DNA from 4 places in the Providencia stuartii genome. Region 1 is predicted to be linked to each of the others. Evidence: predicted binding sites of a transcription regulator. Region 1 holds the regulator's gene; each other region holds the start of a gene.

Evidence for each region. Region 1 encodes Fur, which represses iron uptake genes when iron is present. Its sites were predicted from a motif close to ATAATAATGAGAACNACTATCAA; they were not measured.
Region 2: a site for Fur is predicted at 4,340-4,362, ahead of P2E05_RS16320 (TonB-dependent siderophore receptor). Genes of this name have one in related genera too.
Region 3: a site for Fur is predicted at 4,227-4,249, ahead of feoA (ferrous iron transporter A). Genes of this name have one in related genera too.
Region 4: a site for Fur is predicted at 2,867-2,889, ahead of sodA (superoxide dismutase [Mn]). Genes of this name have one in related genera too.

Annotation. Positions count from the first base shown of each region.
Region 1 covers NZ_CP119546.1:3,137,667-3,145,479, reverse strand. The annotation lists gene chiP (chitoporin ChiP) at 1-224, shown strand, start outside; gene P2E05_RS13985 (beta-N-acetylhexosaminidase) at 293-2,971, shown strand; gene fur (ferric iron uptake transcriptional regulator) at 3,521-3,970, opposite strand; gene fldA (flavodoxin FldA) at 4,139-4,666, opposite strand; gene ybfE (LexA regulated protein) at 4,812-5,105, opposite strand; gene P2E05_RS13965 (type I secretion system permease/ATPase) at 5,276-7,384, opposite strand; gene P2E05_RS13960 (HlyD family type I secretion periplasmic adaptor subunit) at 7,388-7,813, opposite strand, start outside.
Region 2 covers NZ_CP119546.1:3,620,838-3,628,650, reverse strand. The annotation lists gene P2E05_RS16340 (reverse transcriptase domain-containing protein) at 1-892, shown strand, start outside; gene P2E05_RS16335 (hypothetical protein) at 2,433-2,870, shown strand; gene P2E05_RS16330 (HEAT repeat domain-containing protein) at 3,095-3,331, shown strand; gene P2E05_RS16325 (HdeA/HdeB family chaperone) at 3,649-3,948, shown strand; gene P2E05_RS16320 (TonB-dependent siderophore receptor) at 4,470-6,674, shown strand; gene P2E05_RS16315 (ABC transporter substrate-binding protein) at 6,737-7,813, shown strand, end outside.
Region 3 covers NZ_CP119546.1:244,744-252,556, reverse strand. The annotation lists gene envZ (two-component system sensor histidine kinase EnvZ) at 1-47, opposite strand, end outside; gene ompR (two-component system response regulator OmpR) at 44-763, opposite strand; gene greB (transcription elongation factor GreB) at 1,013-1,498, opposite strand; gene P2E05_RS01075 (Tex family protein) at 1,656-3,989, shown strand; gene feoA (ferrous iron transporter A) at 4,342-4,572, shown strand; gene feoB (Fe(2+) transporter permease subunit FeoB) at 4,629-6,947, shown strand; gene P2E05_RS01060 (FeoC-like transcriptional regulator) at 6,958-7,191, shown strand; gene P2E05_RS01055 (hypothetical protein) at 7,301-7,813, shown strand, end outside.
Region 4 covers NZ_CP119546.1:70,718-78,530, forward strand. The annotation lists gene actP (cation/acetate symporter ActP) at 1-259, opposite strand, end outside; gene P2E05_RS00290 (DUF485 domain-containing protein) at 256-567, opposite strand; gene acs (acetate--CoA ligase) at 635-2,590, opposite strand; gene sodA (superoxide dismutase [Mn]) at 3,014-3,640, shown strand; gene P2E05_RS00305 (Hsp70 family protein) at 3,876-5,573, shown strand; gene P2E05_RS00310 (DnaJ domain-containing protein) at 5,573-6,382, shown strand; gene P2E05_RS00315 (hypothetical protein) at 6,415-7,041, shown strand; gene yiiM (6-hydroxyaminopurine reductase) at 7,109-7,789, shown strand; gene P2E05_RS00325 (ATP-binding cassette domain-containing protein) at 7,795-7,813, opposite strand, start outside.

The sequences.
Region 1 (7,813 bases):
ATACACAATATGCCCAAGATGTAAAATTAAGAGAAAGCGCTTGGAATATCGATATTTTATATAGTATCCAAACAGGTAGAGCTAAAGATACTTTATTTAAATTGCACTTTACTAAATATGATAACCATACCGATATTCCAAGTTATGGTGGTGGGTTCGGTAATATATTTCAGGATGAAAAAGATATTAAGTTTATGGTCATGATGCCATTCACTATTTTTTGATAGCACGGTCACTGCTATTAAAAATATTATGTGGCAGTGGCTAAATTGAATTTAATATTGAGGTCACAATGAAAAGACATTATTTACATCCTTTAGCGTTATTAATTTCAGCCACCTTTATTTCTACGATGGCGAATGCTGAGCAAACATCGGATCAAATCGTTGATGCATTAAGTCATATCGATGTAAAAATTAATGTGGTTGATAACCAAGCAGGTGAGCATGGCATGGATTGCGCTGCACTTGGGGCGGATTGGGCGGCTTGTAATCGCGTTGATATTACGTTGACCAATGGTGATCAAGCGATTGAATCGGCTGATTGGGCACTTTATTTTCATAGTATTCGGCAAATACTCAAACAAGATAACCCACAGTTTACTATCACCCATTTAACGGGGGATTTGCATAAAATCACCCCCACTGAGCAGTTTAATGGCATAAAAGCACACGAAAAAATTGTGTTGCCAGTGACGGGGGAATATTGGCAAGTGAGCTATTCTGACTTTATGCCTCGTTGGTATGCGACCTCGGGTGATGCTCGGCCTCGTAATTTGAAAAGCACAGATACTCAAGACTCAACCATGTTCGTTGCACCATTTGAAATGAAAAACTGGAAAAGAACGGGAGCCGATAATAATGTCTTAATGACCCCCGAAAATCGTTACCAAAAAAATCTTTCTTTGCAAACATTATCTGAGCAACAGTTACGAGGACAAATCTTACCGACGCCACTCGATATTAAGATACAAGAAGGGAATGCGGATCTTTCCAACGGTGTTAAATTACAACTTGATGGCCTGACTCAGGGAGAATTAGCTGTCATTAATGAGCATTTACAACAGGTCAAATTAAAACAGAATGTTCAGGGATTCCCTATACTCGGGAAGATCGCACCTAGACAGTTCGCGCCAGAGAATCAAGTCAGTGGTGCATATGAGTTAGTGATCACACCACAACAGGCTGAAATTATTGGTTATGACCATGTCGGCTTATTCTATGGTATGCAATCACTGCTTTCTGCCGTAACAGAAGCCGATAAGCCTAGTGTGGCGACAATGATTGTGAAAGATAAACCTCGTATGGATTATCGAGGAGTATTTTTAGATGTAGGAAGAAACTTCCATAGTAAACAGATGGTTAAACGTTTAATTGACCAAATGTCTCGTTATAAATTAAATAAATTCCACTTTCACTTAACCGATGATGAAGGATGGCGAATTGAAATTCCGGGGTTACCTGAGCTTACAGAGGTGGGAAGCCAACGCTGTCATGATTTGGATGAACAAACGTGTTTATTACCGCAGTTAGGATCGGGGGCAGAGAATAATAATATGGGAAGCGGCTATTTTACCCGTGATGACTATATTGACATTTTACGCTATGCCAAAGATCGTAATATTGAGGTCATCCCTGAAATAGATATGCCTGCACATGCCCGTGCCGCCGTTGTTTCAATGGAAGCTCGTTATAACAAATTAAAAGCGGCTGGCAATGAGGCTGCCGCGAGTGAATACCGCTTAGTTGATCCATCGGATACATCAGTAACAACCTCTGTCCAATTCTACGATAAACGCAGTTATTTAAATCCTTGTTTAGATTCCTCTAAAAACTTTGTTAATAAAGTGGTCAGTGAGGTTATGCAAATGCACAAGGAGGCGGGGGTTCCATTAAAAACATGGCACTTTGGTGGTGATGAAGCGAAAAATATTCGTTTAGGTGCGGGTTTCCAAGATAAAGCAGGCAATATCGAACCGGGCAAAGGCATAATCGATAAACAAATAGAAGATAAGCCATGGGCGAAATCGGAAGCGTGTCAGGCATTGATCAAGCGAGGTGATGTGAGTGACTTTGATCATCTCTCCAGCCATTTTGCTAAACAAGTGAGTGAAAGTTTACAGCAAAAAGGGGTGACAACAATGCAAGCTTGGCAGGATGGTTTGAAAGATGCTTCTAGTGCAAACGATTTTGCAACGGATAATGTCAGGGTTAACTTCTGGGATACACTGTATTGGGGAGGATTCGATTCGGCGAATGATTGGGCTAATAAAGGTTATCAAGTGGTCATTTCGAACCCTGACTATGTGTATTTAGATATGCCTTATGAAGTCAATCCAAATGAAAGTGGCTATTACTGGGCGACCCGAGCGAGTGACGAACAAAAAATCTTTTCTTTTGCGCCTGATAATTTACCACAAAATGCGGAAACTTCCGTTGATAGGGATGGTAACTCATTTAGTGCGAAAAGTGATAAGCCATGGCCAGGTGTCTATGGTCTTTCTGGACAACTATGGAGCGAAGCTGTAAGGACGGATGATAAGGCGGAATACATGCTATTTCCTCGCATCCTGCCTTTAGCTGAAAGGGCATGGCATAAAGCGCAATGGGAAAATCAGTACCAAATAGGTCGTGAATATATCGGCGGTAAAACCAATTATGTTTCACAGCAAAAACTGGCAGATGATTGGAGCCGTTTTGCGAGTCTCGTTGGTATGAAAGAGTTACCCCGTCTAGATAGAGCAGGGGTGGCTTATCGTATCCCTGTGCCTGGTGCGAAAATTGAAAATGGCCTTTTACTCGCCAATATCAGTTATCCAGGTTTAGTGATTGAATATGCTTTAGCAGATAGCGACCATTGGCAAACGTATTCAGCACAAAAGCCTCCAAAGGTTAAGGGTAATGTAAAAGTACGAGCCAAAAACCCAGCTGGAACAAGAACAAGTCGTGTAGAAACGGTGGTGCAAAAATAACGAGAGACTATGAGGGTGGTGCCAGAGCGTACCACCTTTTTAAATGCTAGGTTTAACCGCCTATTACAGTACTCGTGTATGTTTAATAGATGATGATTGCCAAGAAATTAACGCTTTCAGCTTCAATAGACACCGCTTTTTTCTATATCCAGACGACATGTATTTTGAGGAGACTCAGTAATCTCGTCATTGGCACTTAGGTGCTTTATCTTTTCTAATACACCTTTCCCTGACAATCGCAGCATCAGGTTCATCGTAAACTGTTAGCTATTTATAGTTAGCTGAGTTTATAGATACAATATAATGATGCGACTGTTTGATTAACGTCTGTTTTGTCATGAGATCGATGATTGGAAAATAGAAGGATGGGAGAGATGATGACTCAGGATGTTTTTCTTGATAAATAAGGCAAGCTGACGCAAGACATGCGTCAGTATTTAGCGATAAACAAAAGAAAACCCCATGTGATTCATGAGGTTTATCAGTATATATAAGGAGCTAAATACGTTCCTTTTTATGAATTATGTTAATGGTTTTTCAACCATTAAATTACTCTTTTGCTTCGTGAGCATCCGCATTTTCGCGGCAATCGCCATCAGCACAGTGACCATATAGGTACAAGCTGTGGTTAGAGAGTTTAATACCATGGCGTGCAGCAATATTGGTCTGACGTTCTTCAATGGATTTATCAGAGAATTCGATAACTTTACCACAATCTAAACAAATCAGATGATCGTGGTGGTGCTGTTGAGTCAGTTCAAAAACGGATTTACCGCCTTCAAAGTTATGACGTGTGACAATGCCAGCATCATCAAATTGGTTCAATACGCGGTATACCGTAGCCAGACCGATCTCTTCGCCCATATCAATGAGTTTTTTATAGAGATCTTCCGCACTGACGTGATGGCACTCAGGCTCCTGAAGTACTTCCAATATCTTTAATCTTGGAAGAGTGACTTTGAGTCCAGCATTCTTCAATGCTTTGTTGTTGTCTGTCATGCGGGTTTGTCCTGTATCTTAAATCATAAATTTAACAATAATGAGACATTTTTAACATAAGCTCAGTTGTCATCGAAACTGATTTACAATTATAGGCATGGAAATAAAAAATAGAAACCATGCTCTGTCTCATTATTATAATAGTTTCATTTTATTTCTATCGTCAGCTTAGCCCAAAATTTCGGCTAGAGACATCTCTTCTGAAATTTGTTGTACCCATGCATCAACGCGTTCTTCAGTCAGCTCAGGCTGGCGGTCTTCATCAATAGCAAGGCCGATAAAGTGATTATCATCTGCCATACCTTTAGACACTTCAAAATGGTAGCCATCTGTAGGCCAATGACCGACAATGACAGCGCCACGTGGTTCAATAATATCGCGAATGGTCCCCATTGCATCACAGAAGTATTCTGCGTAGTCTTCTTGGTCACCACAGCCAAATAGCGCGACAAGTTTGCCATCAAAATCAATTTCTTCGAGGGTTGGGAAAAAGTCATCCCAATCACATTGAGCTTCGCCGTAATACCAAGTTGGGATACCGAGAAGTAGAATATCGAATGCTTCAATATCTTCTTTGCTGCATTTAGCAATATCATGAACTTCCGCGTTCTCACTGCCTAATCTCTTTTGGATCATCTTGGCAATATTTTCTGTATTACCAGTGTCACTACCGAAGAAAATGCCTATGACTGCCATAAAGTGAATAACCTCTTGTTTTTCCAATCTGGTTTGTTCAAGCCAGATAGGGCTAAATTTGAACTAAAATAACGAGAATTTTGGCCCTATTTTGGCGAAAAAGCGTGAATAAATCTGTCGAATTTGTGTGATTTAGAAGAGGAAATCATTCACCAGAAGGCTCGTAGACCAGTGCTAGTTGTGACATCAACATTTCTTCTATTAGCTCACTACGGCTCATGTTTTTTTCATCAGCCAATTGATTCAATATGGCCACTGCATCTTCATTGAGTTTTAATTCGACGCGGCGTAGTCCTTTGACCTTATCACGCTTAAGTTGGTTTCGTTTGTTAATTCTTAATTGTTCATCCCGCGATAGCGGACTTGTTTTAGGTCGCCCAGGCCTGCGTTCCTCAGCGAACAAATCAAGGGTAGTGCGATCAGTTTGTTCTTTTGCCATATTTTTTTAATGCTAAAGGGCGTGTACCAATAATCCAGCGCGCAATGATACCCTAGCTGACTCCCTTGTACCATAGCGTATATGGAGCGAAAGTTATTGATAGTAAAAAAAAGAATGATTTGCTTGAAAAAGCACCAATCTAGATTCTATTGGTGCTAATTAAGCACAATTTACTGGGTCTGCTGCCGCCACAGATGGGCATAAACGCCATTTTTCTGTAGTAAATTTGGGTGGGTATCGATTTCGGCAATTTCGCCATTGCGAATAACACAAATCCTATCGGCATACTGAATCGTGTTTAAGCGATGTGCGATACTGATGACTGTCCTTCCTTTAGTAATAAGTGGCATATTCTTCATGATTGCGGCCTCTGAGTCATAATCTAACGCCGATGTGGCTTCATCAAGGATCAGAATATCGGGTTTTGTTAACAGTGCTCTAGCGAGTGCGATACGTTGACGTTGTCCCCCTGATAGATTAAGCCCGCGTTCAGACACAGGATAATTAAAATTATCGGGTAGTGACATGATAAAATCATAGGCACCGGCGAGAGTGGCAGCTTCAATCACCTCTTCATGGCTCGCTTGGGGGTGACTCAAACGAATGTTTTCCTCAATAGTACCGACAAATAGCTGGCTTTCTTGTAGTACTACACTCATGCGACGTCGCAACGCGATGGTATCACTGACAGCTAGGTCCATACCGTCAACGATAACTTGTCCCTGTTGCGGAATATATAACCGTTGTAGCAGTTTGGTTAAGGTACTTTTTCCAGACCCCGATGGTCCTGTAATACCAATAAACTCGCCCGCTTTAATGGTTAACGTTAGGTTACATAGCACCTCAGGTGTTTCTGGGTGATAACGAAAGCGAATATTATGGAAATCAATATTGCCTTGTATAGAAGCACTACTGGTAATCCCTTTTCTTTCATTTTCAATCGGCTCATCAAGGATGTCCCCTACACGACGAAGCGATATGATGGTATGTTGAAAATCTTGCCAAATTTGAGCTAAGCGCAGTACTGGTTGAGTGACATGAGCACTTAACATATTGTAAGCGACTAATTCACCCGCAGTCATTCCACCACTCATCACTTCTTTTACTCCGATCCAAAGTAACAAAGCGGTGGTGATTTTACTGACGAGCGTCATTAATTGTGTTGCCACTATACTCCGTAAAGTCACTTTGAAACCTTGAATAAGCTGTTTACTGAGCCGTTTTTGCCAGCGGCGATAGACGTATTTTTCGGTCGCGGTGGTTTTTATGGTTTCAATGCCAGTCATTGCCTCAGTCAAGAAAGTGAGACTATTTTCATCTGCTTGATAGGATTTTTCAGTGTGTAGACGAATGATTGGGCCGAGTATCATCCATAGAATACAAAAGAGTGCTAAAGACCCCATTAAGATCCATGACATGACAACACTGTAAGAAAATAAAACAGCCATAAAGAGAATGACAAATACTAGGTCGATAAATAACATTAATGTTGACCCCGTTAAAAACTGGCGAATGCGTGTCATTTCTCTTATACGAGCAATAATTTTTCCTGTTGGGCGCTGTTTAAAATAGTCGAGAGGTAACGCCATTAAATGGCGATATAACTTACCTGATAACTCAGCGCTAATCTGTGTACTGGTATAACTAAAAATTTTATTACGCAAAAAACTATAAATAGGTTCAGCGAATGCTAAACCTACAATTCCTATGGCCAACACCTGTAAGCTATTTAAGCTGCGTCCGACTAAAACTTTATCGATAACATTTTGAAAAAACAACGGGCTAATTAAAGCAAAAATTTGCACAATTGCTGCCAAAATAAAGACATTTTTTAATTGCGACCGTTGTCTAAGTATTGAAGGGATAAACCAACTAATACCAAACGTTGTTTTTTTCTCTGTTTCAAATTGTTCTTTTATAAGTAAGAGTGTTAGGCTTTCAGGATAAGTTGAATGACGTTCATGCCAGTGAATGAATTCATTATTAATTGGATCAATTAAAATTAATTCATTCGATTTATCTTTGGACAGAATTCTCCAAAATCCATTTAAATAAATAAGGGCTGGTAATGGCACATCATGGATATTGGAGGTATCTAATAGGGTGATTTCAGTTTCATAGCCTATAATATGTGCACATTCTCTTAGCTCCCAATCTGTGGGGGAAAGCGCATGCATACCAATTGCATGCATCAACTGATCTTTTGTGACATTTTTTTGGTAATAATTTGCAATCCATACCAGAGCCTCTAGACCTGAGTTATTTTCAATTCCGTTCATGGATTATTTTTCCCTCATGGCAGTGGTCGTATATTCTTGGATTGGGCTTAACAAATAATCGATAATACGCCGTTTTTCGGTTTTTATTTCTGTCGTTACAGAGAGACCCGGTGTTAATTCAATTTTCTCGCCTTCAACAAATAAATTTTTCTTCTTTAACGCAATTTGTCCTAAAAAGACTAAGCCTAATTGTTCATCTTGAGTGCTATCTCTAGAGATAGAAACGACTTCTCCTTCAATCGTGCCATAGCGAGTGTAGGGAAAGGCATCGATTTTAACCGTTACATTTTGGCCTTCTCGAATAAAGCCAATATCTTTATTGAGAATTTTTACCTCGGCCAGCTGAACATCTTTGTTGGGGACTATTACCATCAGTTGCTGAGTAGGTTGTAGTACCGCGCCAAGTGTATAGGTAGCCAATTGTTGTAC
Region 2 (7,813 bases), 480 kb from region 1:
AGCCTATCACTGGCTTTGTCAACGGCGGCAACATTATCCGGCTAATACCGACGTTTGGCACCTGCGTTTTCATTGGCGTGTTATAGGAAAACGCTTATGGCAAGCGGTTTGTAATAGCTCATACCGATTAAAACCTATGCAGGTTATCACGGCATGGAATGGCCGACGGACGGTGCAGTGGTGTGCGGAAGATGCCTTAATCTTCAAATGGGCAGCCTTATGCTTAACGCCATTATTAGCTAAGCATCCGGCATGTCGGCATTTGAAAGGACATGGTGGTTACCAAGCTTCCGTTATTGCAACGAAAAAAGCAATTGAAACCAAACAATTACAATTTGTGTATCGTACTGATATCAAAGGTTATTATGAGCATTTTCCTAAACAACGATTATGGCAATGGTGTCAACAACAAACAGATTCGCCAATATTACTGAATTTGTTGTACCAATATATTAACTATAGCGTTGAGCAGCACGGTGAATTTTTCTCACCTAATAAAGGAATTTGCCGAGGTTGTGCTCTTAGCCCATTAATTGGGGGGAGCTATTTATTTACCTTAGATACGGCACTTAGCCAATGCCGAGGAATATTCTATGAACGCTATATGGATGATTTTTTGCTGTTATCGCCAACGCGCTGGCCCTTAAAGCGCGCGATAGCGATATTACAAAATGTTTTAGCACAAGATAACTTTACCTGTCATCCTAATAAAACCCAAATGGGTCGCATTGAGAAAGGGTTTGATTGGTTGGGAATGTGGTTTACGGATACCGACATGGTACGTTCGCCACGATCTTTAGCGCGTGCTAAAGAACGACAACTTGAAAAAGAAAAACGCCTACGGCTTTATGAGCGAACATATGACATTCGTAACCCGCAAACGGATGATTAGTGTAGGTTTTTGAAATTACAAGGTGATTATGAGCAATTAGCGATGAGCTGTAATCTGAAGACCGATTCGGGTCGCTTACGCCATCTCTTAGCTATCTTTGATAACATGCCGTGAAAAGGAGAAGACCTGTGCGCACTTCCGTGCTTTTGACGCTGATACTGCTGTCTGTGACGACAGACGGGCTTGCTAGGAAACTCGAAATGCCCAATACCAGGACGGGATATCGAATCGACGAAGGTGGGGCCGAATTTCGCTTTGATAAAATGGACGGTCGGGGCCTGCCCGCTCCTTTAGTATCGCCGGACGCAATCACGTGGCGTTGCGGTGGGAGCGGGAGCGGCTGCCTCGGTGATGATGGCGATAGCTACAGAAATTACTTCTCGCCAGTCCCCACGTGGTTTTCCGTTGGCCTCTTTCCTTTGTCTTTGGGAGCTGGTGTTCTGGTAGCCCAAGATGATACTCCGTTTAAACCCGGCGTCCCGATGCCACTGGTTGGATGCACGATCAGTTGGGGGGTCTGGGTGGCTCCTAGGACATGGGCCTATGCACCTGTAATCCTAGGGACGACGGGGGGGACGAATGTGGTCATAGAAAGTGGACGGGCTCAAAAGCCCCATGGGTGCGCTAGCGTTTCTCCGTCCTCTGTGAATGGCGGAATTTATAATGTTGGTGGTGAGGATGCGCTGCTCGCGTATATGCCTGTAGACCTTCCGGAGATTAAATGTGGAAGACCTGGCTTCCCAGGCTGCGGGATAGGTGCGCACAAGGTGGGGCGACAGACCGACGATACACCTACTAAGTATACATATTTTGGGGGCGGCGAAATACAGACCTTTGGCTATTTGAGTGCATGTGAAGGGAATAGCAGTAGCCCGTTCAATAGGGGTTGCACGGTGTACGTTGTTCGCGGTGGGTATAGCAACCTAGATGGGTCCATTCCTCCAGAACCGACTTACTGTACGTATGACGTTCCAAACCAGATTGACTTCGGGACCCAGAGTAAGACGTCTCTTGTAGGCTTGAGTATGACCGACATGATCGATATTCGATGTTCGCGAGCTACCGCCGTTAGCATTGGACTAGTACACAATGTGATCGATGATGGGCCGGTCCGATTTAACATAGAGCTTGATGGGGTGTCTACTCTACAGAAGACTGTGGATGTGGCAGCAAATGCTGTGCGATCTGTATCATTGGGCGCACGAATAACCACCAGCGGGACCCCAGATGCGGGCGACTATGGAGGTTCTATTATCGTTGTGATCAACCCTAGTTGATGCAATATTGAAAAGAAGTAAATTGCTGGGCTCCATACCATTGTCTCAATCTATCCAGACCTTGGGAATTGAGCTCGACGTGGGAGATGGCCGAAACCCTGTGACCGGGATCTGCCATCGCCCTATCTCCAAAAGAACACTAATTTTGTTGGTTTCGTGTGTATCAAGGTTTAGTTTGTGCATACGTTGTTAAACTGCAATCCATGTGGTAATTCCCCACTACTATTCTTTTTATCCCGTATGCCTGTGAGTACCGTTCTGTTGTGGATCTCATAACTCCTCTCATTAGGATTAGGGAAAACCTCCCATTAGGTTGGCCGAACGTCACGCAAGCATTTGTTGCCGGATTAGGCGGCAATGAAAATAAAAAGATTGGCGGCTATATGTTAAATTTACCTTTTACCCATATTCGACTGGATGGAAAGGATGCTAAAGCTAAATATTGGACTCCAACGCGGCCAGAACAATCAACGCTGTGGAATCAAGAAACTGAGCTTAAAGGTAATGGAGGGAGTTTATTTACAGGGACTGCGTCATATTTTTCATATGGTATAGATATTGCAGCCGCAGTTCCTACTCCTTTTATTGAATTAGATGGCGTATTAATAATACAAGCTTATATTACAGATAAACAGAATTTAGATTTAACAACACCACAGCATTTGGATGGTTCATCAACCATCGAATTGTATTATTATTAGCCACTATGTGCTTCTTTTATTAATAAAATAATAGTGTAGCTTCTTTAGGTAAGACATGACTCTTTATTTTAACTATATTGAAAACTATCAAAATATAAACATAATAAGTGTTATTTAGAAATTAGTTATCTTAAATATTTTTTAATACGGATGAATGTTGTTGCTGATTTAATTTAAAATGATAATAAAATTTTATTTACAAATTGGTTATAACGAGCAAACTCATGGAAAAACAAATTATAGGGACACTCATCGAGTTAACCTTTCGTGGTAACGATGATGTCAAGATCGCGGCGATCTCCGCATTGGGTGATTATAAAGCGACAATAGAACAACAAGATGCAGTGATTAGATTAATTGAACTATGCAAAGATCCAAATAAAGAAGTGGCGGTATCTTCCATCCGCTCTTTAAGCAAGCTATCTGAGCATTTTAGTCGCTTAGTTAAATATAATGACTGAGGCTCTCTTATAAATTAATTTTATGATATTGACCAACCTTTAATTAGTTTAAAAATATTAAACAATAATAATTTATACTCTCTTTAGTATGTATTTTTATTTCAGCTTTTTAACAGCAAAAAATTTTTTGTTATGTTGTTAATTAGTTGTCATTAATAATGACTTATTTTTTGTTATTAAAATGACTTAATTGGATGGTCGCTTTTGTTTTATTATAATCTTATTATCCTAATAAGATTATATAAACTTTAATAAGTTTGTGATAAAAATAAACAGCCACATTGTTATGCATTATTTATACACATAAGAGGTTTATAATGAAAAAGATTGTTATCTCTAGCGTTTTAGCTGCAATGGCAGCATTCTCTTTTAATGCGATGGCTGCGGACTCGAATATTGTCACGCCTGAAAAAATGACTTGTCAGGAATATATTAACCTGAACCCACAAAGCTGGGCACCTGTTGCATTGTGGATCACCAATATGGATACACAATTTAAAGGTGGCGATTATGTTGCGTTAACAGAACAGAGTGTTGCAGAAGCGCCACAAATCGTTGAGTTCTGTAAGAAACATCCTGAAGGCACACTACAAGATTACTTAGCGTCAAAAAAATAAGTTAAGTTTATACCCTAAATAATTTGAGTTTAACTTAGGTGATAAGTGAGCAAGTCGTTAAGCACAGATAAATGTTGTGGCGAGTACGAGCGAACCTAATCAGCAACGTTGTCACTTGAAATATCATGGGTAGTACAAAATCAAAGCCTTGTTAATGTGGTGTTTGTTTTTAGTTTAATTAAAGGCAAACACCCTACTATTTGTTTTATATATCGTTTTAATTAGAGCAACGCTTTCTAGCCACTTTATTTATAAGTGTCCATTAATGGCAATTCAAGATTCGATAATCCTGCTTTTTGTCTGACCTTCTCCAACATTTCTTTTTCTGATTTATAAATATTCTGCTTTTCCCTCTTCTTTCCGTCGGCGATGTCTAAAAAAAGACGCAAGAATGATAATAGTTCTTAATAGTATGTTTATTATCAGTTAAAATTATCCGCTAATTTAGCCGGATAAAAAGCCGTAATGTTATCGGCAGCGGCCTGTAAAAAAACACGACAACCTATTAGGATCTTAGGCACATGAAAATTAGGCATCTTTGGATACTCTCTCCATGTTTTGCTTCTTTTATTGCACCAGCAACATTCGCAGCAGAAAACAAACAAGATGAAATGACTGTCTCGGCAACGCGTTCTTATCGAAGTGTGTCGGAGATGGCTCAAACTACTTGGGTTATCGATAATGCGGAAATAGAACAGCAAGCAGAAGGAGGTAAAGAGTTAAAAGATATTCTGTCACAATTGATCCCCGGCATGAGTGTTAGCGGTCAAGGGCGTACTAATTACGGTATGAATATGCGTGGCCGCTCAATGATTGTGATGGTGGATGGGGTCCGTTTAAATTCTTCACGTAGTGATAGCCGCCAATTAGATTCTATCGACCCGTTTAATATTAACCATATTGAAGTGATTTCTGGCGCCACTTCTTTATATGGTGGCGGTAGTAGTGGTGGATTAATTAATATTGTCACCAAAAAAGGCCAAGAAGAAAAACAAGTCGACTTACAAATTGGCGGAAAAACCGGCTTTAGTAATGGCAAAGATCATGATGAAAATATTGCCGCGGCCATGAGTGGGGGGAATGAAAACGCCCATGGTCGTTTATCCGTTGCCTATCAACGTTATGGTGGTTGGTATGATGGCAAAGGTAAGGCAATTAATATTGATAATACACAAACAGGCCTACAATTTTCTGACCGCTTGGATGTCATGGGCGCTGGGGTTATTAATATTGATGATAATCAGCAGCTACAAGCCACGGTTCAATATTATAAAAGTGAGTCCGATGGTAAACATGGGCTTTATTTAGGCAAAGATTTTGCGGCGGTGAAAGGCCAAGGCGAGGCTCATAATAGTGATAAATTAAATTCAGATCGCTTACCTGGGACTGAGCGTCACATGCTGAATTTACAATATTCGAATGGTGACCTTTGGGGGCAAGATTTTGTTGCCCAAGTTTATTATCGTGATGAGTCACAAAAATTCTATCCATTCCCTACGCTAAATAAGGCAAAGGATGTCACCAGTATTAGCGCCTCTGATCAAAAAACCAATTTCTATGGCACTAAGCTGACGTTTAATAGCGAGCCGGTTGATCATTTGACGCTGACGTATGGTGCTGACGCTGAGCACGAACAATTTCGTGCTAATCAAATGTTCTTTAATTTAGATAAAGCGAAAGAATCGGGTGGCATGGATTTGAAAAAAGCCTATCAAGTTGGGCGTTATCCAAGTTATACCACAACCAATATGGCCGCTTTCTTGCAAAGTAGCTACGATATTAATCCAATATTCACTTTAAGCGGCGGTGTGCGCTATCAATATACTGAAAACAAAGTGGATGACTTTGTTGGGTATGCGCAACAACAGCAAATAGCAGAAGGTAAAATTAAATCTGCCGATGCAGTGCCGGGGGGGAATACCGATTATAATAACTTGTTATTTAATGCAGGCTTATTGGCAAATTTAACTGAAAACCAGCAAACATGGTTTAATTTCTCTCAAGGTTTTGAAATTCCCGATATTGCCAAATATTATGGAACAGGGAAATATGCAGCAACCCCAGATGCTAATGGGCATCTTGCATTAGAAAATAGCGTTAATATTAATGATACTAAAGTGAAAGGTATTAAAGTTGACTCCTATGAACTGGGGTGGCGCTATACTGGAGATAATTTACGCACACAAATTGCCGCTTATTATTCATTGTCAGACAGAAGTTATGACATTAATAACGCGGATATGACTATCTATATGAAGTCAGATAAACGTCGTATTTATGGCGTGGAAGGGGCTGTTGATTATTTCTTTGAAGATAGTGATTGGAGTGTTGGTAGTAACTTTAATCTGCAAAAATCAGAAACCAAAGTGGATGGTAAATGGGAGAAATGGAGCGTTAAATTTGCTAGCCCATCAAAAGTCACTGCATATGTGGGATGGGAGCCAAATGATTGGTCTCTACGTTTACAAAGCCAGCAAACCTTTAATGTTTCCGATGCGGATGGTAACAAGCTTGATGGTTATAATACCGTGGATTTCTTAAGCAGTTATTTATTGCCAGTTGGTAAAGTCAGTTTTGCGGTAGAAAATTTACTGGATGAAGATTACACCACGATTTGGGGGCAACGTGCGCCAAAATTATATAGTCCGAATTATGGTGCAGCAGATCTGTATACCTATAAAGGTAGAGGAAGAACTTTTGCGTTGAATTATAGTGTGACGTTTTAAGTTGAATATCTTGTGAGCCATCTTATTGATGGCTCATCTTTATGACTCAATGAGGTTATTGAATGAAATGGCTATTAACTGGGTTACTATGTTTAGTCAGTGTGATTGCATCAGCTAAAACGCCCACTGTGATGACTGATTTACAAGGCCGCAAAGTGAGTGTCGATCTTCCCGTCGACAAACTATTTTTGATCGATGGGCGAGATATTTTATCGGTCGATATTGCGGGGGGAAAAGATGCTTTCTCACGTATTGTTGGCTGGAGTGATTCGTTAGAACAGTATGCGCCTGATTTAAAACAGGCTTATTTTTCTGCGGTTCCTGAATTAGCTAACATACCAACCTTAAGAAAAACCCGCGAAACGGGCATTCAAATTGAAAAATTACTTGAGCTGGCGCCTGAAGTGGTATTAATGCATAAATCTAATTATGCAGCGATGCGCGATAGCCAATTTATGCCACAACTGGAAGCCGCAGGGATCAAGGTTATTTTTATTGACTTCCGTATGGATATCGCCAATAACACGCCAAAAAGTATTGTGTTATTAGGCGAATTATTAGGAACTCAGGAACGTGCAAACCGCTTTGCGACACTGTACCAAGAAAAACTAGCCGCCATTGAAGGGCAGCTAAAAAAACCGTATCCGTCGGTATTAATTGAGGCTAATGCAGGCTTATTTGCCGATAGTTGTTGCCAACTTTATGGTCGTTCAGGTTTTGGGGTTTTAGCAAGCCTTGCGGGTGGTAACAATTTAGTGGAAGACAGTTTTCCGGCTAAAGGTGCTGAAAGCTCAATTGAAAATATTATTACCTTAAACCCTGAATTTTATGTATTAACCGGTGCAGATTGGCAGAATTTTAATCGTCGCTCAACGGCCGTTAAACTGGGTTATGATGCAGATGCAACGGTGGCTAAAAAGCAATTGGCTAAGCTTGTCGATCGCCAAGGAATTTCATCGCTGACAGCAGTGAAAGAGAAGCATGTCATGGCGATTTATCATAACTTCTATAATAACCCAATGAATATTTTTGCTATTGAAGCTATGGCTAAGTTTATGCATCCGCAAACTTTTACAACTTTACAGCCTGAACAAAATTTGCAGGAATTCTTACAGCAGTTTACGGCTATTAAAGCGAAT
Region 3 (7,813 bases), 1.5 Mb from region 1:
AACGAACGAGAAAATGTACTACGGCGAGAGAACCTCAATCGCTTCATGCTTTACTACCGTCCGGTACAAACACGTAACCCAGTCCCCAAACTGTTTGGATATAGCGGGGATGAGCAGGATCTTCTTCAACCATACGGCGTAAACGTGAGATTTGCACGTCAATTGAACGTTCCATCGCACTGTATTCACGGCCTCTCGCCAAGCTCATCAGCTTATCACGAGATAATGGTTCCCTTGGATGCGAAACCAGCACTTTTAGTACGGCAAACTCACCACTGGTTAAAGGCATATTTTCTTCGCCTTGGAACATTTCACGAGTACCAAGGTTAAGTTTAAATTTACCGAATGTGATAATGGCATCATCCTGAGATGGTGCACCAGGTAGTTCGTTTGCTTGACGACGTAATACCGCACGGATACGCGCCAATAATTCACGCGGGTTAAATGGTTTCGGGATGTAGTCATCGGCACCAATTTCTAAACCGACAATACGATCAACTTCTTCACCTTTTGCCGTCACCATAATAATCGGAATCGGATTATTTTGACTACGCAAACGGCGACAAATTGACAGGCCATCTTCACCCGGCAACATTAAATCTAAAACAATAAGATGAATAGATTCTCGCGTGAGGATCCTATCCATTTGTTCTGCATTGGCGGCACTACGTACCTGAAACCCTTGTTCCGTGAGATAGCGTTCTAGTAAGGCACGTAAACGCATATCATCATCGACAACAAGAACTTTATAACTTTCTTGCATTTTGTAGCCCTCAAGATGTGCAATCTATTGAAATTATCTTTAAAAATAAGAGCATACCCACCATTCCCAAAAATTATGGGTGTCACCAAATTCACAGTTATCTAAATGATCGCCTCATCATATTAATGCGTTTTTTCGCTAGCCTGTGATAGTGGTATATAACTTAATTATTTTGCGTATAAGTTAAATATAAAATAGTTAATGCTCTAATTTACCATCAACTTGAAATTTAATGAATAATTTTACGCGTTATAGGGCTAGAGGTTTATAACTAATTTCTAATATCGAATAGGTCACAATCCCCCCCGGCGTGTTGACAGTAATTTCATCGTCAACCTGCTTACCAACTAGTGCTCGAGCTACTGGAGAGTCAATCGAAATCCAATTTTTAGAGGGATTAAATTCGTCAGCACCCACTAACCGGAATATTCTGATATTTTCATCATCATCTTCTAGTTTAACCCATGCCCCAAAAAAAACACGCCCTTCTTGCCGTGGGTCAGGTTCGACAATCCTGAGTTGATCCAATCTTTTAGATAAAAAACGAACTCGACGATCAATTTCTCGCAAGCGTTTTTTGCCGTAAATATATTCCGCATTCTCTGAGCGGTCGCCTTGTGCTGCGGCTTCAGAAACGGATTGGGTCACTCTTGGACGCTCTTCTTTCCAAAGGTACTTAAGTTCTTTGTCCAGAGCATCCCAGCCTTCGCGTGTGATTAACAGACTCTTATTCATAACCTTTATAAATTAGTAAGCAAGTTAGATAATTATAAATTATATACAGAATTATTCTTTGACTTTAATAAAGTTCGCCCTAGAAATTCTGCCTCTGTGCAAGTATAACAGTGCCATAAATTTTTTTATTATTCATTGATTAGGTATTAAAAGCGACATGAATGAAACTCTAAGCCAAATAATTGCAGCAGAGCTACAAGTTCAGACGAAACAGGTATTTTCTGCTATCACACTGCTGGATGAAGGAAACACTGTTCCTTTTATTGCCCGTTATCGTAAAGAAGTGACCGGTGGGCTAGATGATACCCAACTTCGTCAACTGGAGAGCCGTTTAGGGTATCTACGAGAGTTGAATGAGCGTAAGCAAACTATCCTTAAGTCAATAGAAGAACAAGAGAAACTCACCCCTGAACTCGCCGCTGCCATCAACAATACCCTCAATAAAACCGAACTAGAAGACCTTTACTTACCCTTTAAACCTAAACGCCGTACTCGTGGACAAATCGCGATTGAAGCAGGTTTAGAGCCATTAGCGGAAGCCTTATGGCATGACCCTAGCCAATCACCGGATGATTTAGCACAAGCCTATATCAATGAAGAAAAAGGGGTTGCTGACGTCAAAGCGGCACTTGATGGCGCCCGTTATATTTTAATGGAACGTTTCGCTGAAGATGCGACATTATTAGCCAAAGTGCGTGACTATTTGCTAAAAAATGCCCACATTGTTTCCAAAGTTGCTGACGGAAAACAAACGGAGGGAGCAAAATTTAGCGACTATTTTGATCATCAAGAGCCTGTTTCTTCCGTTCCCTCTCACCGCGCATTAGCCATGTTCCGCGGTCGTAATGAAGGGATCTTACAACTGTCACTGAATTGTGACCCACAATTCGAAGAGCCGCCTAAAGAGAGTTACTGTGAAGAAATCATTACACGTCACCTTGATGTTAGGTTAAACAATGCACCAGCCGACCAATGGCGTAAAGCCGTCATCAGTTGGACATGGCGTGTCAAAGTGCTGCTTCATCTTGAAACGGAAATCATGAGTTCCTTGCGAGAAAAAGCAGAAGATGAAGCAATCAATGTATTTGCGCGTAACCTCCATGACCTATTAATGGCCGCACCCGCTGGGATGCGCGCAACGATGGGCCTCGATCCCGGCTTACGTACCGGCGTTAAAGTCGCGGTCGTCGATGCAACAGGTAAACTCATCGCAACAGAGACTATCTATCCACATACGGGGCAAGCAGCGAAAGCCGCCGCCGTGGTTGCTGCCTTATGCCAAAAGCACCAAGTGGAATTGGTGGCCATTGGTAATGGTACCGCTTCTAGAGAGACAGAGCGTTTCTTTGCCGAAGTGCAAAAACAGTATCCTGAAGTGACGGCACAAAAAGTCATTGTGAGTGAAGCGGGCGCATCCGTCTATTCCGCTTCAGAGCTGGCAGCACAAGAGTTCCCAGACCTTGATGTATCACTACGTGGGGCCGTTTCTATCGCGCGTCGTCTGCAAGACCCCCTCGCTGAATTAGTAAAAATCGATCCGAAATCGATTGGCGTTGGTCAGTATCAGCACGACGTCAGCCAAACGCAACTAGCCCGTAAACTCGATGCGGTAGTCGAGGATTGTGTAAACTCAGTCGGGGTTGACTTAAACACGGCATCTGTCGCTTTGCTTACGCGTGTTGCTGGTTTGAGCAAAATGATCGCTCAGAATGTCGTGAATTGGCGAGATGAGAATGGCCGTTTTAACGACCGAAAACAGCTCTTGAAAGTGACTCGTTTAGGGCCAAAAGCCTTTGAACAATGTGCCGGTTTCTTACGTATCACTAACGGTGACAACCCACTTGATGCGTCTGGAGTCCACCCAGAGGCTTATCCTGTCGTTGAAAAAATTCTCGATGCCGTTCGTCAACCTCTCAAAGAGATCATGGGCAACTCACAAGCCTTGAATAGTTTAAGCCCCCATGATTTTACAACAGAGCAGTTTGGTGTTCCTACCGTCACGGATATTATCAAAGAGCTAGATAAACCGGGTCGAGACCCTCGGCCTGAGTTTAAAACGGCAACCTTTGCTGAAGGTGTCGAAACCATGAATGATTTGACATTGGGCATGATCCTTGAAGGCTCAGTCACTAATGTCACTAACTTCGGTGCGTTCGTCGATATCGGTGTTCACCAAGATGGTTTAGTCCATATTTCATCGCTGTCTAACAGTTATGTCGATGACCCGCATAAAGTGGTCAAAGCTGGCGATATTGTAAAAGTCAAAGTGATCGACGTTGATATTCCGCGTAAACGCATCGCGCTCACTATGCGCTTAGATGAGCAACCGGGTGATAGCCATAGTCCATCGCGTAGAACGAACCATTCGCAAGATAGAAACTCACGGAAAACACCGTCGACACCTCGCGATACTTCACGAAAAAATAATAGTTCCGCGGGAAACAGTGCGATGAGCGATGCCCTCGCCGCCGCATTTGGCAAAAAACGCTAAGTCAGACTCCGCAATAAAAACACCTCTACAATCGACTTTCTCTTTGATTGTAGAGGTTTTTAATCCCACCCCGACAATTTCATTACGTTAATATTTAACAAAACGAATACATTAAACTGTTTTTATTTACCTGCACAACTTAGGTTCATCAATCCGAAGTGCCCGTATACTCAATGCTTAGTTGATCCATATCAATTCAGCTTGACGAAAAAAGAGGCTAAATATAGTGAATAGTTGATGATTATAATTCTCATTATTAATTAGATTTATTACTACTTACTGTCTTTTTTGGTCCATAAAAAATTATATTTTTAATAATTATCATTACTACTCATGATAAACGGAAGGCGTTATGTCATTACTTCCTCAACATAGCTACAAAATACTCGGTTTCTCACCACAGATAAGCCCCGCTTACCGACAAAAATTGCTTTCACTTGGTCTATTACCCGGCTCTATCTTTAAGGTGGTGCGTTGTGCTCCTTTCGGTGATCCGATTCAAATCGAAACACATCGAGTGAGTCTTGTATTACGCAAAAAAGATTTAGCGTTACTTAACCTTGACGAAACCACAGCCACCTAACATCACGGATTACTGCACCAGGTCGTTATCTTAAATTTTTATTACTGGTAAACACTATGAAACCATTAACTATCGGTCTAATTGGCAATCCAAACGCAGGTAAGACCACACTGTTTAACCAATTAACAGGGTCTCGCCAACGTGTTGGTAACTGGGCAGGGGTGACTGTCGAAAGAAAGGTTGGGCGCTTTAATACAACGCAACATCATATTGAGTTAGTCGACCTACCGGGGACTTACTCTTTAACAACGATTTCTGAGCAAACATCGCTGGATGAGCAAATCGCGTGCTATTTTATCCTCAGCGGTGAAGCCGATATGCTCATCAACGTCGTAGATGCCTCTAATTTAGAGCGTAATCTCTATCTGACATTACAATTAGTTGAATTAGGCGTGCCCTGTATTGTGGCGCTGAATATGCTGGACATCGCACAAAGCCAACATATTGAAATCGATGTGGAAAAATTACAGCAACAATTAGGCTGCCCTGTTATTCCTTTAGTTTCAACTCGAGCAACGGGCATTGATAAGCTCAAACAAGCTATTGATAATCACCCACAAAATAACATGACAGCCTTGGTTGAGTATCCCACGGCGCTATTACAAGCGGTCGATACATTATCAGAACAAATTTCAGCACAACAATTCAGTCAACAGCAGCGTCGTTGGCTGGCGTTGCAAATTCTTGAAGGTGATATTTATAGTCGCCAACGTGCAAATATTACAGAAGCACAACTACATGCTACTCAGCAAAACTTAAAAAATAGCTTAAATGAAGAACCTGAACTGCTAATAGCGGATGCGCGTTATCAATCCATCGCCGCTATCTGTGAAAAAGCGATAAACAATAGTGCTGCTGAACCTAATCAATTAACTCAGTCACTGGATAAAATTATTTTAAATCGTTGGCTTGGGGTGCCGATTTTCCTATTTGTCATGTATCTGATGTTTGTTCTGGCCATTAATATTGGCGGTGCACTACAACCGTTCTTTGAAGGGGCTTCAGAAGCCATTTTTATTCATGGCATACAATGGATTGGTGATTATTTTAGTTTCCCTGATTGGCTAACAGTATTCCTCGCCCAAGGGATTGGTGGAGGTATTAATACCGTTCTCCCACTCGTACCGCAAATCGGTATGATGTACCTATTTTTATCGGTCTTAGAAGATTCAGGCTATATGGCTCGCGCCGCATTTGTGATGGACAGGTTAATGCAAGCGTTAGGCCTACCCGGTAAATCCTTCGTACCACTGATTGTTGGCTTTGGTTGTAACGTTCCTTCTATTATGGGGGCGCGTACACTGGATGCACCACGTGAACGTTTAATTACCGTGCTCATGGCACCGTTTATGTCCTGTGGTGCACGTTTGGCAATTTTTGCCGTATTTGCGGCGGCATTCTTTGGTAAAAATGGGGCGAGTATTGTTTTTTCACTCTACATTTTGGGGATCGTGGTGGCTATCTTAACGGGTCTCCTGCTCAAACATACACTCATGCGTGGTGAAGCTTCCCCCTTTGTCATGGAACTACCGGTTTATCATGTTCCACACCTTAAAACCTTATTGATCCAAACATGGCAGCGCTTAAAAGGGTTTGTGGTTCGTGCAGGTAAAGTGATCGTTATCGCCAGTATGTTTATTGGTGCCTTGAATAGTTTCTCTTTATCCGGCAAACCCGTTGATAATATTAATGACTCTGCTTTAGCTTCCGTCAGTAAAGTGATCACGCCTGTTTTACAACCGATTGGGGTGCACACAGATAACTGGCAAGCCACAGTGGGCTTAATTACGGGGGCAATGGCAAAAGAGGTCGTTGTGGGGACCTTAAACACCCTGTATACCGCGGAAAGTATTACGGCAGAACCTTTCGATGCTGAGTCATTTGATTTGCTAGCAGAACTTGAAGATGCAGTAGTCGAAACATGGGATAGCTTGAAAGAGACCTTTACCCTAAGTGCCCTTTCAAATCCTATCGAAGCCAGTAAAGGTGATGGCGAAATGGAATCCGGTTCGATGGGAACCATGGCGGCTAAATTTGGTTCTGACATCGCGGCATACAGCTACCTCATCTTTGTGTTGCTGTATGTCCCGTGTGTTTCGGTTATGGGAGCCATTGCGCGAGAAACCAATAAAAGCTGGATGAGCTTCTCGATTTTATGGGGACTCAATGTCGCTTACAGTTTAGCGGCTCTATTTTACCAAACCGCGACATTCAGCCTGCATCCACAAAGTAGCTTAATAACCATTGTTACAGTCATTATATTTAATATGGTGCTCTTTGCCTTATTACGCCGAGCGCGCAGTCGAGTCACTCTGAATTTAGCCAGTGCTACCGCTAAATCATGTTCCGATTGCTCAGGCAAAACGTGTCACTAAGGGGTTAATCATGGTCAGCTTGTTACAAATCAGAGACTTAATTGCACTGTATGGGCAAGCTGACATTGACTTACTCTGTAAACACTCCCATGCGCCTCAACCTATGGTGCAAGCCATGTTGGAAAAGTTAGTCGCGATGGGAAAATTAGAAAAAGTGGATGTTAGTGCTTGTTTAACCAGCACAAGTTGTAAAGGTTGCCCCGAAAGTACCGGCTGTTCACACCCTATCTATAAAATCAAATAACAGATTATTGAGAGAGCAATAATATTTTGGCATTGTCTCTTTTTTAAAGTTTTCATCAAGCTGATCACTAAAATACATCATCTCATTCAATGAAAAAGAGGATGTATTTATGCCACACTTTGATAAACAATTATTTGTAAATCACACCGAAAACTACTTTCGCCAACAGAACCAAACGATCCCACCAGAAGCACAATATAACTTAAGTAAAGGACTTACCGCTTACTTCCTGATCACCTCAGTCAAAAATAAAGGGAATAGTTATATTAACTTATTATCTCATGCTCAAAATTATCTTAAATCTGATGGCAGGTCACAAAGTAAAACGGCTATTTCTCATGAGTTAATGACCGCAAGTATCCAAAAAATACTCGAAACTCAGAAACCATTAGATAAAATAAAACGCTATCAAGAGTACTATTCCTGTTCCGCTAAGATTGAGGGTAAAGCGTTAACCCCCGAACAGTCACTCATAAAACATAAAAGAGCGGATGCGAGTAACCCGCATAATCCATTCGTGCAACACCAACATTTTGAAAAGTATAATGACAGAGTTCATCAATTAGCATATCAATATTTCGTAGCACTAAAATTTAAAGTGCTGCACAACGTTAATAAATTA
Region 4 (7,813 bases), 1.3 Mb from region 1:
ATGCGGCGGACATAAAGTCACCCGCGATAGCCATACCATTTTGGAAACCGGTAATTTTACCGCCAGCAGTATAGTAATCCGAACGAGAGCGAGTTCTTTTTGATGCCCAATAAGTGATATAGAGGGTGAATCCAACGAATAACAAGAACATGATAATGGCTTGGATATTCACAGGCTGTCGCTCAACATCGCCTGTCAGCGCATCTGAGAATGCGGCTGAAGAGGCAAAAAGTAGGATAAGGGGAATAATTTTTATCATTTTTGCACCTCTTTTAGGATTTCAGCCGTTAAGCGGTCATATTCACCATTTGCCCGAATAACATATAGGCCAGTTAACAGGAAAGAGATGACGATGAGCCCTACACCAACAGGTATACCTCGCGTGATATAAGAGCCTTCAGTGATAGGTGTTCCAAGCCAACTTGGGTTAAAAGCAATAAGAAAGATAAAACCGACATACAATATTAGTGTGATAGCTGACAACAACCATGAAAATCGACCACGTTTCCTTACCAATTCTTTAAAACGAGGGTTATTCTCTACCTCTTGATAAGCAGTAGCATTCATCAGAGTTCTCCTCTGTTATCGTCTTATTGGAATGTATGTAAGGTCGCCATAAAGGCGACCCTCAGGCTTATGACATACTCATTGATTGTTTTTCTTCGAGTAGTTTTTCGACAACACCTGGATCTGCCAGTGTGGAGGTATCACCTAAGTTACTGGTATCACCGGATGCGATTTTACGTAGGATACGGCGCATGATCTTACCGGAGCGGGTTTTCGGAAGCGAATCCGTCCAGTGTAGAACATCTGGCGTCGCGATTGGGCCGATTTCTTTACGTACCCAGTTACGGACTTCGGTATACAGCTCTGGTGAAGGTTCTTCCCCTGAAATTAAGGTGACATAAGCGTAGATCGCTTGCCCCTTAATGTTATGTGGGATGCCGACAACGGCAGCTTCTGCAATTTTCGGGTGTGCGACTAATGCCGATTCAATTTCAGCGGTACCTAAGCGGTGACCAGAAATATTCAATACATCATCTACACGACCGGTGATCCAGAAATAGCCGTCTTCATCTCGACGAGCCCCATCACCACTAAAATACATACCTTTAAACGTTGAAAAATAGGTTTGTTCAAAGCGCTCATGGTCACCATATAAGGTACGAGCTTGGCCAGGCCATGAGTCAACAATAACTAGGTTACCTTCTGTCGCACCTTCTAGCGGTTCTCCTAGGTTATCGACAAGAGCAGGACGAACACCAAAGAATGGTAATGTTGCTGAGCCAGGTTTTAGCATTGTTGCACCCGGAAGCGGAGTGATCATAAAGCCACCCGTTTCGGTCTGCCACCATGTATCAACGATTGGACAGCGGCTATCACCAATTTTCTTATAGAACCATTCCCAAGCTTCTGGGTTGATAGGTTCGCCTACAGACCCAAGGATACGCAATGAACGACGATGAGTGCCTTCAATAGCTTTATCGCCTTCAGCCATGAGAGCACGGATAGCGGTTGGAGCAGTATAAAGAATATTAACGCTGTGTTTATCAACTACTTGGCTCATACGGTTTACAGCAGGGTAGTTAGGTACACCTTCAAACATCAAGGTTTTTGCACCATTAGATAATGGACCATATAGCAGGTAGCTATGGCCTGTTACCCAACCTACATCGGCAGTACACCAATAAACCTCACCAGGGTGATAGTCGAAAGTATATTTAAACGTCAGTGTTGCATAGACTAAATAGCCGCCTGTTGTATGCAGAACCCCTTTAGGTTTACCTGTTGAACCCGAGGTATACAGAATAAATAGCGGGTCTTCGGCATTCATTTCTTCAGGTGGACAGTCTGCACTGACACCTTTCGTTACGTCATGCCACCATAGATCACGCCCTTCTACCCAACTCGGTACATTTCCGGTACGACGGTAGACAATCACGTTTTCAACGGTTGTGACGTTTGGATTGGTTAATGCATCGTCAACATTTTTCTTCAGCGGTATAGCGCGACCAGCACGTAAGCCTTCATCCGCTGTAATGATGAGTTTTGCCTTACAGTCGATAACACGGCCTGATACCGCTTCTGGGGAGAAGCCTGCAAAAATAACCGTATGAATTGCACCAATGCGAGCACAAGCGAGCATGGCAACTGCGGCTTCAACGACCATCGGCATGTAAATCGCGACCACATCGCCTTTACGAATACCTTGCTGTTTCAACACATTAGCGAACTGACTTACATCATGATGCAGTTCTCGATAAGTGATATTTTTTGATTGGGAGGGGTCATCACCCTCCCAAATGATGGCGGTCTGATCGCCTTTATCTGCCAGATGGCGATCTAAACAGTTAGCGCTTAAGTTAAGGGTGCCATCTTCAAACCAGCGAATGCTGATATGGCCAGGATCGAAGGAGGTGTTTTTTACTCGGGTATACGGCTTAATCCAATCAACAACCTTCCCTTTCTCTCCCCAAAACTTTTCTGGGTCTTGAATAGAGAGTTGATACTCATTGTTGTACTGTTGCTCGTTTATCAGGGCATTTTCTGCAATTTCAGCAGGAACGGGATGCTTAGTTATTTGAGTCATATTTTTATCTCCTTGCAGATGTTAATACTATGTCAAAAAATGGTTAACTAAAGCAGGAAATATAAATTTGTTTTTCTTTTGAGTGGGAGATCACGTATTAATTGTAATGAATTTAACAGGATTATCATTTGATGCGAAATCGCCAATTGGATTAATCATCTAATTATATGTGAAAAGGTAAAATTAAAGAAAAACAAAGTAGGGTGATATTGGTATTAGTTGCTAAATAAATCACCAATGATAGTTGATGAGAAAGACCATATAAATATCATGGGTTTGATAATGATTTTCATTAACAGTAAAATAACTATAATTAAGATTGATTCACAAGGTGTGAAGTTTATGAAGTGTATACCCTATGTGTCTTGGTACTGAGTGAGAGATATAGAGGTATATGTCAACAAGTCACTGGAGACAAATACAATGAGCTATACATTACCTGCTTTACCTTATGCTTATGATGCGTTGGAACCACATTTTGATAAGCAAACCATGGAAATCCATCATACTAAGCATCATCAAACGTATGTGAACAACACAAATGCTGCGTTAGAAAAATTACCGGAACTCGCTAACTTAGACATCGACGATCTGATCCAACAATTGGATAAAGTTCCTGCTGATCAACGTACTTTTGTTCGCAACAATGCTGGTGGGCACTCAAACCATACTTTGTTCTGGAAAGGCCTGAAATTAGGTACTGAGCTTGGTGGCGAGCTGAAAGCGGCTATTGAGCGTGATTTTGGTAGTGTTGATGCATTCAAAGAGCAGTTTGAAAAAGCAGCTGCTTCTCGTTTCGGTTCCGGTTGGGCATGGCTAGTACTGAAAGATGACGGCAAACTGGCTATCGTTTCTACCGCTAACCAAGATAGCCCTCTGATGGGTGAAGCCATTTCTGGTACTTCAGGCTACCCAATCATTGGTCTGGATGTATGGGAACACGCTTATTACCTGAAATTCCAAAACCGTCGCCCTGACTACATCAAAGCATTTTGGTCTGTAGTGAACTGGGATGAAGCGGCTAAACGCTTCGCTGAGAAAACCAAATAATTTACTTATTTGATTCACAACTTATCTGGCGTAGCTCTTTATTTTAAGGGCTGCGCCTTTTTGTTTTTTAGCCTCTTCTTTTCCCTACCAATCTCAGTATTGTCTCGTTTTAATTTTTTTTGTTTTATTCATAATCAGTCTCATCAATACGGCTAATATATTGATATTCTATTTCATCTGGTGTCTATAAAGTGAATGGCGGATAATGATAAATAAAGAACATAAAGGAAATGAAATGGCGAATGATATGGTAATGGGAATAGACCTCGGTACGAGTAATAGTGCTGTCAGTTTGTGGATTGAGGGAAGAGCCGTTTTAATACCGAATAAGCAAGGCGATGTTTTGACTCCGTCAGTTATCGGCCTTGATGATAATGAACAGATATTGGTCGGTAAATCAGCTCAGAAACGTTTGCAAAGCCATCCCCATCTCACTCAAGCCAGTTTTAAACGCTTTATGGGCACTAACGCGGAATTATCACTAGGCACTCAAACTTTTCGAGCCGAAGAGCTCTCTGCATTATTGCTACGTCAATTAAAAGAAGATGTTGAAGCTTGGCTTGGCTATGCCGTTAAGGATGCGGTGATTACGGTTCCTGCCTATTTTAATGATGTGCAACGACGTGCAGTGAAAACAGCAGGACAATTGGCTGGGCTCAATGTTTTAAGGTTATTGAATGAGCCTACTGCGGCATCCCTTGCTTTTGGTCTTCTTGAAAATAAAGAACATAAATATCTCACATTTGACCTCGGTGGTGGCACGTTTGATGTTTCAATCATTGATATGTTTGAAGGTGTGATTGAAGTCTGTGCGAGTAGTGGTGATGTTCGACTAGGCGGAGATGATTTCAGTGAAGAAATTTATCAATGGATGTTAAAACAGCATCCCGCCCTTAAAGAAGTCCAAGCTGAGATACGCGCTCCCTTACTTGAACAAGCCGAAGCATTAAAAATAGCGCTGAGCAAAGGCGGAGAAGCCTCCGTCTCTTTACGTTGGAATGAACAAGATTGGCATTGGACGATGACGGAGCAAATGCTAACGACATGTTGTCAGTCATTATTAACTCGTTTACAGCAACCTATCTTACAAGCCTTGCATGATTCACGTTTCACCCTTAATGACCTCGATGATATTTTGCTCGTGGGAGGTGCAACCCGCATGCCTCTGATCCGACAAACTGTCGCTCGTCTATTTGGTCGTTTTCCTCGTCATGACCTCAATCCTGATGAAGCAGTTGCGTTGGGGGCGGGAGTTCAAGCTGGTATGGTGATGGCTGATACCGCTCTTGATGATGTTATTTTAACCGATGTGATGCCATTTTCTTTGGGTATTGAAACGTCAAAAAGAAATGGAGCCTATTATGAGTCAGGTTATTTTTTACCTTTAATTGAGCGAAATACCTTCTTACCTGTGAGCAAGATGCAAACCGTTAGCACGGTTGAAGATAACCAAAAAATTATTCTATTAAAGATTTATCAAGGGGAAGCGCGTCGTGTCCAAGATAACGTCTTTTTGGGTGAAATGACGATTGATATCCCTCAGAAGCCTGCCGGAGAAGTGGATATTGATGTCCGATTTACCTATACCGTTGATGGATTACTCGAAGTTGAGTGTCGTTATCAAGGTAACCCCGAGGTATTTCGGTTATTGATAGAGAAAGTGCCGGGGCAAATGAGTGAACAACAAATCGAACAAAGCTTATTAAAAATCGCAGATTTAAAACAGCACCCACGAGATAGAAAAGAGAATCGCATACTATTGTCACGCTGTGCTCGGTTGTATGAATTTTTGCTGGGTGAAGATCGTTATTGGATGGATCAAGTAACGACGGAGTTTGAAAGGGCTCTTGATAGCCAAGATTTACGCCGTATCGCCGCTATTCGTCAGCAAGTGGAACAATTTTTGAGTCGTTATGAGGGAGACTCGCATTAATGAGTATTTGGCAAACATTGGGGATTGAGCAAACAAACGATGAAAAGGAAATTCGTCGTGCTTATGCACGGCAGGTAAAGAAATATCGACCCGATAGCCACCCTGAAGAGTATCAACAATTACGTGAAGCTTTTGAGGAGGCAAAAAGATATGCCGCTTACGCTATTGATGATGAATCTATCGATGATGAATATGCGAAAGAGCAGGCGAATATAGACATTGATGTGCCTCATTTAGAAAGCCTCTTATATCAAGAGTCTGTTAATGAAGACGCCGTTAATGATGATGAACAACAACTGCTAGAACAGCCTGAAATTCGGATGACTTATCCATTTTCAGATAGATTGTTAGATGACGATCAACCATCGGTCAATGAATTACCTGTTGTTGAAATACCTTATACCCAAGAGTTAATTGATTGGCTTGCGAAGCTGTTTATTATTGATGAAAAAGCCGCAAAACGTGAATTAGTCGAATTGTGGGAAAACGTCTCTCAAAAAGGCAGTTTGCAAACACAGCAGCGATTTCATCAAGATTTTGCATGGGCATTATCAGCGCAAGAAGGTTTAACCGAAGCCATTGTGGAACATGTTTCGTCTCTATTAGGCTGGCGGCTGGATGAATATAACTCAGAGCAAATTATTCCGTTTTATATTCAAAACGCATTAACTGAACAGCTACGCCAAACCGAGGTGGCTCGGGCATGGAAACAGTGTCAGGTTGATGCTGTTCATGGCGATTATGTGGTTGCCGAATCCATGCGTATATTGACGAGTCAAAGTGAGAAGTCTCTTTTAAAGTCCGTTTGATACCCGAGCTCATTCCGCAGATAGAGCAGCAGGTGTCTCAGCTGACGAATGAGTATCCTGAGTTAAAAGAAAAGTTTAATCCCGCGGTATTATCATTTATTAAACAACGGCGAATAGCGCTCAATTGGCGTGGTATCTTTTTATGTGTATTTTGGGGGCTACTATTAAATGTGATAGGCGCTAAACCCGACGTGAGTGTAGGCATCACGCTCGCAGTCACTGTGGTCATGATATATTACTTATTTTTTAGTGATTATATTATGTTTTGGTTTCATGCGAGATCAAAAAAGGGATTTACTCTCTTCCTCATGAGTGACTTTTTGATTAGCTTGGGGGTGCTAGCCATCTTTGTTATCACCTTCTTTGGCATTGCTCGCGAATTGATAGTCGGTTTAAATATAGGGCCTGCACAAGGTGCGCAAGCCATGGTCATTTTTATCCTTATGGGGCTTTTATGGTATGCATGGCCGAGAGATCAGCCCGCTTTACGCAGACCAAGTATGATGATGTATCGTCTATTGGTTAGCCCATGGTCACTGCTACAGTGGTTTAAGTTTTCATGGTTTTCATTGGTTTGGTTAGTGGTTCTCTATATTATTTGTTATAAAACAATGTTTGAGATATTGGCGTTCTATACTGAGTTTTTCAAGGTAGGGTAACAGCCTATATCTCGCCTAATAATTGTTGTTCTACTGAATTTAAAGCCATTATTAAGGTGTGATATCGATGCAAATTCATCCTCAAGTCTATATTGGCGAAGTCAAAGCGACACGAGAGTGTGGTCAGAGTGCTATCCATAAGCGTCAAGTGGATGGTTTGTTATCCTTGGGGCAATTAGGGCTTGAGGGGGATGAGCAAGCTGAAAAACGCTTTCATGGTGGCCCTGATCGCGCACTATGTCATTATCCGGCAGAGCACTACCCATTTTGGACTAATGCTTACCCTGAGCTAGAGTCTCTTTTCACTCCGCCAGCGTTTGGTGAAAATATTTCAACCCAAGGAATGACGGAAGAGAATGTCTTTATTGGCGATATTTATGCTTGGGGTGATGCTCGTATTCAAGTGACGCAACCTCGATCGCCATGTTACAAGCTTAACGGTCTTACCGGCGTTGAAAATTTTGCTCAAAGAATGCAAGAAAATGGTCGTTGTGGTTGGTTGTACCGAGTGATAAAAACGGGAACAATCAGTACCGCAACACCAATAACGCTCTTAAGTCGTAACAGCGATGTTTCTGTTCAAGAAGCGATTATGATCGCTTTTCATGCCCCCTTTGATGAAGAGCTATATCAGCGTTTGCTTGGCGCCGCAGGGTTGTCTGCAAGTTGGAGTCTGACGATGCAAAATAGGCTTGAGCATCGTCGAATTGAGGCATTTAGCCATCGCTTATTTGGCAAGCGTGGCTAATATGCTTAGAGGTGGCCGCCGATA